2 regions of the Silvimonas soli genome follow, and region 1 is predicted to be linked to the other one. Evidence: riboswitches for the same ligand, from Rfam matches in the RefSeq annotation. Region 1 holds a riboswitch; the other holds the start of a gene.

Region 1 (4,420 bases):
CCGAGGGCACGCAGGGTGCGCGTAGACCATCTTGGCAAACAGACGGTTCTTCCCCCTGCAACCGCATTCGAAGCATTTTGCATCGTTGTGGGGGTGCCCCCGATGGGCACGGCTTTTGACTTTGGGCCCCGCCGACGCTCGCGCCCGGGTCGCCTTTTGCTATCCCGCTCTACGGGACTTTGGGTTACCTTTCTTTGGCGACGCAAGTTGCACGATTAGTGTCTTTTGCATATGAAACGTGCCCCCGATCACCACCGGGTATCAAACGCTTTTCACTCGCGCCGTAGGCACAAACAAAACAAGCTTTTGAAGCTGAAACCCAATCCGCAACGGCGGGTTGCACCCGCCTTACAAAAACGCGTCTCATCGCAACTGCTGCCACGGTGGATAATCGCCCCGCGCCAAATCCCCTTCCAAATCGCCAGCCAAAAACAACCTCAACACTCCACCACATTCACCGGCACCTCAACAATATTGATCGCCAACCCACCTCTCGCCGTTTCCTTGTACTTGGTATTCATATCCCGCCCGGTATCGCGCATGGTGCGGATCACCCGATCCAGCGAAATAAAGTGACTGCCATCTCCCCGCAATGCCATCCGTGCCGCGTTAATGGCTTTGATTGACGCCATGGCGTTGCGCTCAATGCATGGCACCTGCACCAGTCCGCCCACCGGGTCGCAAGTCAGTCCCAAGTTGTGTTCCATACCAATCTCGGCGGCGTTTTCAACCTGCTGCGGCGTACCTCCCAGCACTTCAGCCAAAGCGCCAGCGGCCATAGAACAGGCAGAACCCACCTCACCCTGACAACCCACTTCGGCCCCGGAAATGGACGCATTCAGCTTGAACAAAATGCCAATCGCTCCCGCCGTCAGCATAAAACGCACGATGCCATCTTCATTCGCGCCGGGCACAAAGCGTATGTAGTAATGCATGACTGCGGGGATGATGCCGGCGGCGCCGTTGGTGGGGGCCGTTACCACCCGGCCACCGGCGGCGTTTTCTTCATTCACCGCCAGCGCGTACAGGTTGACCCAATCCATAACCGTAAGTGGGTCGCGCAGACCAGCCTCAGGCGTGGCCAGCAGTTTGCGTTGCAGTTCGGCGGCGCGGCGTTTCACTTTCATGCCTCCGGGCAGGATGCCTTCGCGCTCGCAGCCACGGCGCACACAGGCTTGCATGACTTGCCAGATATTCAGCAAGTCGTGGCGCACGGTGGCCTCGTCGCGCCAGGTGAGTTCGTTTTCCAGCATGATCTGGCTGATCGACTTTTGCTCCGATTCGCACAGTGCCAGCAACTCGGCGGCAGTGGCAAAACGGTGGCGCATGTGGGTTACGTCAGGTGGCGCAAAACCGGCATCAATGGCCGCTTCATCAACTACAAAACCACCACCCACCGAAAAATACGCGCGCCGCGACAACACCTGCCCAGCGACGTCGGAAGCTTCGAAGATCATGCCGTTTGGATGAAATGGCAGTGTTTTGCGCTTGTGCAGCGTCAGATGCTCGGGTTCGCGAAAAGCCACCGCGTGCGTGCCCAACACCAGCAGTTGCTGGCTGCTGCGAATCGCCGCTACCTGCGCGGCGACCTGATCGACATCCACTGTATCCGGCTCGGCGCCGCTCAAGCCCAGTAGCACGGCAATATCCGAACCGTGACCTTTGCCGGTTGCGCCGAGTGAGCCGAACAGTTCGGCGCGCACGCTAGTCACCTGGTCGAGCAAACTATCTTTGGCCAGCCGCAGGGCAAATTGCCGGGCGGCGCGCATGGGGCCAACCGTGTGTGAACTGGATGGGCCGATGCCCACTTTGAAGAGGTCGAACACGCTGATTGCCATAAGCACCTTCTCTGACTGGCCGGGCTAATCGTCAGGCCAGCGTACTGTGCTGAATCGGGCGGCGGGAGCGGTGGGATTGTGGCGCGCAAAGCGCAATGGCACCAAAGCAAGAGCCCATCCGTATCCAGCCGGATGTTGCCCCCTCTGTCCTTGGTGCCTGAGAGATTGCGGCACCCGCTATGGGCGCCTTGCTTCCTTCGGCGGGGTCATGCGACCCACTCTCCAGAGAGCCCTATGGCAGCACAGTTCTTTTGCCTGAGAGTTTTCAGGGCGATACCCCTTCGGCGCCACCAGCGGTGGTCTCTCCTGCGCAGCTGTCAGAGCTGAGGGCAATGTAGAGAGATGGCAATGGCATGTCAATCAGGGTTCTACGCCATGATCGGTCGCTGCGACATTCGCGCCAACTGCCTTGGCAGGAACAGAGTTTGCCGACATTGCGCGCTTGCATGGCGGTAACGTCAGCGATCAAAGCGCCAGGCCTATACTGGCTCGGCCCATCCAAACCAGAAACAGGAAAGCACCATGCCTACCTTGCAAGAACGCCTCGGTTTTCAAGCCAGTGATCGTCTATTGGTTACGCACGCGGACGATATCGGCATGTGCCAGGCTACCGTCAGCGCATGGCGCTCGCTGGTAGAGATCGGCACCCTGACTTCCGCCTCGACCATGGTGCCTTGTAGCTGGTTTCCATATGCGGCCCGCACGGCCAAAGAGCTGGGTGCAGCCGCTGATCTGGGCGTGCATCTGACGCTCAATTGCGAGTGGACTGACTATCGCTGGAGTGCGCTCACCACCAGCGATCCAGCCAGTGGCTTGCTGGATGCTCACGGTTATCTGCATTCGCTGGCGCGCCCGACCCACCAGTCGGCCAACGTAGATGCCGCACGCAAAGAACTGACCGCGCAAATCGAGCGTGCCGCCGCTTTCGGGATCGATATCACGCATGTGGATAGCCACATGCTGACGTTGTATCACCCCAAACTGATGCCGATCTACCTGGAACTAGCCGCCCAAAATGGCGTGCCACCGCTGATTGCAGATATCGATGCCGGGCAGGTTGCCCAGATGTGCGTGATTCCGCTGGAAGAAGCGGCAGAGGTGGTCGCTCAATACCGGGCGGCGGCAGGCAAAGTTGTGTTGGTCGCCAGCGTGATGGGCTTGCCGTTCAACAAGCAGCTTGAGCATTCAGAACGACTGGCATTTGCCTGCGACTGGCTCGATAGCCGTGGCGCAGGCGTGCACGTGCTGGTTTGCCATCCCGCCGACGATACGCCAGAGCTGCGCACCATTGCCGCCCGGGACTTCCGCACCCGTCTGGCGGATCGCGAGCTACTGGGCAGTGCGGCATTGCGTAGCGCCATTGACGAACGCGGTTTCAAGCTGATTGGCATGCGTGCCCTGCGTGAAGCACTGTCGGCTGATTGAACTCAGTCGGCATGCCCAAGCGCAAAAAAAAGACCGCAGCGAGGGTCAGCAACCCGCTTGCGGCCTGAGGCGTCACACTACAACACCAGTTCCCAGGGAAGTACGCAACGTGCGGCCAACAGTACGCACGGTCCAACAAAAAATCGGGTAAGTCGTTTGTCCTGACATTGACTCAAACAAAAGCCGAGTCACAAAGTTACTGCACGCCACAACCCGAAGGTGGCACGCCTTGCGGTGCGGAGCCGTCACGCGGGGGCGGGCGATGGCCCTCTTTACCACCCGGCGGCGGACCATCCGGAGGGCCGTCGCCATTGTCGCCATCCATCCCGGGTGGCGGCCGTCGATGTTGCTTGTGCCCATTACCACTGCCTTGCTCACCGGCCTGCCCCGGTGGTGCGCTGCACTGGCCAGCCGGTGCCGAAGCGCTCAAGTCTGTGTCCAGCAAAGAAGGTGGCGGTACACCGTCAGCCGCCCACGCCATCAGGGCCAAGCCAGAAAAAACCACCGCCAAAGCCAGCGCGGGTATGCGTTGTTTGTTCCCCATAAACCACTACTCCTGCGCAGTGTCTGTCACCCAAATGGTGAAGAGGCGCTGACAATAGCATGGTGGTTTAGCGGTAAATGAATGGCTGTGTATTGGTGTTTGTAGCAGCGGGCGACCTTTGTAGCCGCCGGTTTCAGGGCATGCTGCGGATACCTTGAGCTACAAATTTCCTGCCGATCCCCACGGTTGCGTCGTCCAAAAAACAAAACCCCGGTGGGCCGGGGTTTTGTCATCAGAAACAGATAAACACAACGTTTTACTTCAGGTAAGCCTCGGCCAGCGCCGCCCACATGGTCGCGCCAGGGGTCAGGCACCCATCGTTAAAGTCATACCCCGGATTGTGGATCATGCACGACCCGGCGCCATCGCCGTTCCCGATAAAGAAATAACAGCCATTGGGGTTGGCTTCGAGCATATAGGCAAAGTCTTCGCTGCCCATCAATGGCCGGGCACCGTAATGCGCGGCCTCGTCGCCAAATACGCTGGCGGCCACACCGTGGGCAAAGCGCGTCTGGGTTTCGTCGTTGATCAACACGGGTGTGCCGTGCTGCGTCTCTATGCTGGCCGTTGCACCAAAACTTTGCGCCTGCAAGCGCACCACATCGCCAATCCG
Region 2 (4,420 bases), 1.2 Mb from region 1:
TTCGCCCGGGGATTTAAGCAGCACCATCGCCATCATGTCGGCAGCGACAATCGCCACGGCACCCTTGGCCTTGGCGGCGGCAATGTAACCGGTCAGATCGACCAGTTCACCGTTTTCGCCCGGGTACTGGAACAGCACGCCAAAGTATTCATTGGCACCGGCTGCTTCGGCATGACCCACCACCAGTTCAAAGCCAAAATGATCGGCGCGGGTTTTCAGCACATCCAGCGTTTGTGGCAGCACACGCTCATCCACAAAAAACTGGTTGGCTTTTGCTTTGGATACGCGGCGTGCCATGGCCATGGCTTCAGCAGCAGCGGTGGCTTCATCCAGCAACGAAGCATTGGCCAATTCCAGACCAGTCAGGTCGATGACCATTTGCTGGTAGTTCAGCAATGCTTCCAGTCGGCCTTGGGCGATTTCGGCCTGATACGGTGTATAGGCGGTGTACCAGCCGGGGTTTTCCAGTACGTTGCGCAAAATGACGTTAGGCAGGCGTGTGGGGTGATAACCGAGCCCGATATACGATTTATTGACGCGGTTCTTGCCGGCAATTTCCTTCAGGCGGATCAGCGCCTCAGTTTCGGAAATCGCATCCGGCAAGGCCAGCTTCTGGTTGAAACGGATACCGGCAGGCACGGTTTGGTCAACCAGTTCTGCGCTGGATTTCAGACCCAGCGTGGCGAGCATGGCGGTAGCGTCGGCTTCATCAATACCGATGTGACGGTTGATGAAATCGTCGTGGTTAAACAATTCTGAGAGCGTCGTCATTTAGGGCAAATCCAGGCAAGCTGCGGCAAGTGGGCAAGGGCAAATGGGTGAAACATGTAGGGCGGGCGGCGGCGGGTTACACCCGCCCTACAGGTATTACGCGCCGAGTTCGCGGGCGTAGTCTTCGGCGGACAACATGCCGTCCAGATCGGCGGCATCGGCCGGCTTGAGGCGGAAGAACCAGCCGCCGGAGTACGGCTCGGTATTGGCGATTTCCGGGCCTGCTTCCAGTTCGGTATTGATGGCGACCACTTCACCGGCAATCGGTGCGTACACGTCAGACGCGGCTTTTACGGATTCAACCACACCAGCTTGTTCTTCTTTAGCCAGCGTCGTGCCTACTTTTGGCAACTCCACAAACACCAGATCGCCCAGCAATTCTTGCGCGTGGTGGGTAATGCCCACAGTGACGGTGCCATCGGCTTCCAGGCGCATCCACTCGTGGCTGGCGGCGTATTTCAGTTCTGCAGGGATATCCAGCATGATGGTTCTCTCTCGATTCAAATGGGTTTAAATGCTTGTTACTGCTTCAGAAAAATTCAGAACCAGTAAATCCGGATTACAAGTGGGCGAGCCGTTGCCCACGGCTCGCCACGCAGATTGATTTAGTCAAAGACCTTCTTGCCCAGGCGCACAAATGGCAGCTTGACCACGCGCACAGGCGTCAGTGTGCCACGCAGATCCACCTCTGCGGTGCTGCCGACTGCGGCAGGTACGCGGGCGATGGCAATTGAGTGTTTGAGCGTGGGCGAGAAGGTGCCGCTGGTGATGACGCCTTCGCCAGCGCCTGCAACCACCACTCGCATGCCTTCACGCAGCACGCCGCGGCCTTCCAGCACCAGGCCGACTTGTTTCATGGCAACCCCAGCGGCTTTTTCAGCTTCCAGCGCGGCGCGGCCAATAAAGTCACGACTGGCGGGTTCCCAGGCGATAGTCCAGCCCATACCGGCTTGCAGCGGGCTGATGGTTTCATCCATGTCGTGGCCGTACAGGTTCATGCCTGCTTCCAGCCGCAGCGTGTCGCGTGCACCCAGACCACACGGCGCGACACCGGCAGCGATCAGTTGCGAGAAAAATGCCGGAGCTTCGGTGGCTGGAATCATTATTTCCAGGCCGTCTTCACCGGTATAGCCGGTACGGGCCACAAACCATTCGCCCATCGCTACACCCTGGAATACCTTGAGCGCGCGGATCGCATCTGCCCATTGCGGCTTGACGCTACAGACCTTGTTGATGGCGTTGGGGCCTTGCACCGCCAGCATTGCCAGATCATCACGCACGGTCAGGATGACCTCGCGGCCTTCGCTCGTTTTGCGCAGCCACGCCAGGTCTTTCTCACGTGTACCGGCGTTGACCACCATGCGATAACCATCTTCGGCCAGATAGACGATCAGATCGTCGATCACCGTGCCTTCAGGCGTCAGCAAGCCCGAATACAACGCCTTGCCCATGTAACCGAGCTTGGCCACATCGTTAGCCAGAATGCCTTGCAACCAGGACTTGGCATCGCCACCGGTGATATCGAGCACCACCATGTGCGAAACATCGAACATGCCTGCATCGGCGCGCACGATTTCGTGTTCTTTGAGTTGGGAGCCGTAATGAATCGGCATGGACCAGCCCGCGAAGTCGACAATCTTCGCGCCAGCGTCGAGGTGGGATTGGTACAGCGGTGTACCCCTCGGGGGTACCCCCACAGTGGCGCTGGATGTGCTTGAGTCGGGTTGCAGCGGGGTGCGTGGAGCGGTCATCGGGATTTCCTGGGCGTGTGGATTGCAAATACGTACACCGTATCTGCGGCTTACCACACCCCTCTGTCCCGGCACCTGAGATTTTCAGGCGATGGCGTATGCACGCACTGTCGCCCTTAGCCCCTTCGGTGTGCGCGCAACAACCGCGCCGCTCTCCAGAGTTTTTCCAGCCCGCCACTGAATAAAAAGGTGATGGCTGCGTTGCCCGGCCTTGCCGTACAGCAAAGTACTGTCTGCGGCCTGGCGTCTTGCCCTAACCCTTTTCTTCAGCGGCCTTTGCGGCCGATGTCATACAGTCCTTTTGCCTGAGCGATTGCGGGTGCGCTTGCGCCTTCGGCGGCTTCATCCATTGCGGACAAAACACTCTCCTGCATGACGGGCGGATTATGCGCAGCCCACGCCCGCTTGGCAACTGCCGTTCATGCGGGTCAAGGGGAATATGTCATGGAGGTGGCGGGTTGCACCCGCCCTACTAAGGCGCTGCGAATATGAAGTAGGGCGGGTGTAACCCGCCGGTTGATGAATGGCAATGGTTTTATGCAATACACCAATCCGCAGAATAGACGCCTTGCTGCATATATCTGTGAAACGAAGACCACGGCCAGTCTAAGATGCGGGTGATCAATCCATGCTTCATCGGGTTCCAGTGCAGGTAATCCAGATAGCTCTTGAATTCTTGTTCATTGGCGATCGCGTGTTCCCAGAAGCGATGCTGCCAAAGTGTGCTGTGGCCCTTTGTCCTTCGGCGTGGATTGAGTAAATCGTGTTGCAGATAGCTTTCTGCACACGCTACGCTAACATCACGTTTTATCTTCTTCCAGCGAGTGGAAAAGTCGGCATCCCCATCAGGTAACGTCCAGATGCAGTGCAGGTGATCTGGCAAAAGTACCCAGCCATCGATACGAAATGGCCGTGTTCTGCGTGTTTCAACAATGGCAACGTGCAATGCCTTGCGAACATCCGCGTTGGTCAAAATGGGCCGCCGCTGTTCTGTGACTACAGTAAAGAAGTAGGTGCCTCCGGGGATTTGAGTTCGCAGGTAGTTGGACATATCTGAACGGTCGGCCTATGTGAAGTGTCGAGCCTATGCGTGGATTTCTAATCTGGATTTGATGTAGTTCATGGAGCTAGCGTGGCAATCGTGGCGGGTTGCACCCGCCCTACGGTGATGTAGCCAGCTTGCGATTCCCGTTCAGCATGCTGTCGCATGCGCAACGAGTGAGTTTTGCTATAATCCGCCCACTTCCGGGGAGCGCTGCGAGATGTGTTCTCATCCCAGGCCCGGAGTTTCAACGGCGCTCACCTGATGAACAACCGTGCCGGACACGGGCTCAAACTTGCCATGCAGGTTTTCAGGTGATGTTTCACCCCGCCCCGAACCGGCCACAACGTAAAGGACGTTCACATGAACGCTGTGGCTGATACCAAATTTACCGATTTCCACGTTGCCGATCTCTCGCTGGCGAGCTGGGGCCGCAAGGAAATCCGCATTGCCGAAACTGAAATGCCAGGCCTGATGGCCGTACGTGAACAAGGTGCCAGCACGCTGCCACTGAAGGGCGCGCGCATTGCCGGTTCGCTGCACATGACCATCCAGACCGCCGTGCTGATCGAAACCCTGCAAGCGCTGGGTGCTGAAGTGCGTTGGGCGTCGTGCAATATTTTCTCGACGCAAGACCACGCCGCTGCCGGTATCGCCGCCAATGGCCACAACGGCAAGGGCACGCCAGTGTTCGCGTTCAAGGGCGAATCGCTGGAAGAATACTGGCAGTTCACCCATCAAATCTTTGAATGGCCCAATGGCGAATTTGCCAACCTGATTCTGGATGACGGCGGCGATGCAACCCTGCTGCTGCATCTGGGCGCACGTGCTGAAACTGATTTGTCGGTCGTGGCTA

The links. A riboswitch is a leader RNA that binds a small molecule or an ion and turns the genes downstream of it on or off. The one in region 1 is predicted to bind glycine.
Region 2: another riboswitch for glycine. It lies ahead of gcvT (glycine cleavage system aminomethyltransferase GcvT); the one in region 1 lies ahead of N7220_RS17180 (L-serine ammonia-lyase).

What each region holds. Positions count from the first base shown of each region.
Region 1 is NZ_CP106736.1:3,753,177-3,757,596, reverse strand. Features, by position in the region: gene N7220_RS17180 (L-serine ammonia-lyase) at 438-1,838, opposite strand; glycine riboswitch at 2,072-2,157, opposite strand; gene N7220_RS17175 (ChbG/HpnK family deacetylase) at 2,361-3,263, shown strand; gene N7220_RS17170 (hypothetical protein) at 3,460-3,807, opposite strand; gene N7220_RS17165 (M20 aminoacylase family protein) at 4,064-4,420, opposite strand, start outside.
Region 2 is NZ_CP106736.1:2,525,673-2,530,092, forward strand. Features, by position in the region: gene gcvP (aminomethyl-transferring glycine dehydrogenase) at 1-771, opposite strand, end outside; gene gcvH (glycine cleavage system protein GcvH) at 868-1,254, opposite strand; gene gcvT (glycine cleavage system aminomethyltransferase GcvT) at 1,377-2,522, opposite strand; glycine riboswitch at 2,576-2,691, opposite strand; glycine riboswitch at 2,806-2,903, opposite strand; gene N7220_RS11645 (REP-associated tyrosine transposase) at 3,058-3,573, opposite strand; S-adenosyl-L-homocysteine riboswitch at 3,766-3,830, shown strand; gene ahcY (adenosylhomocysteinase) at 3,928-4,420, shown strand, end outside.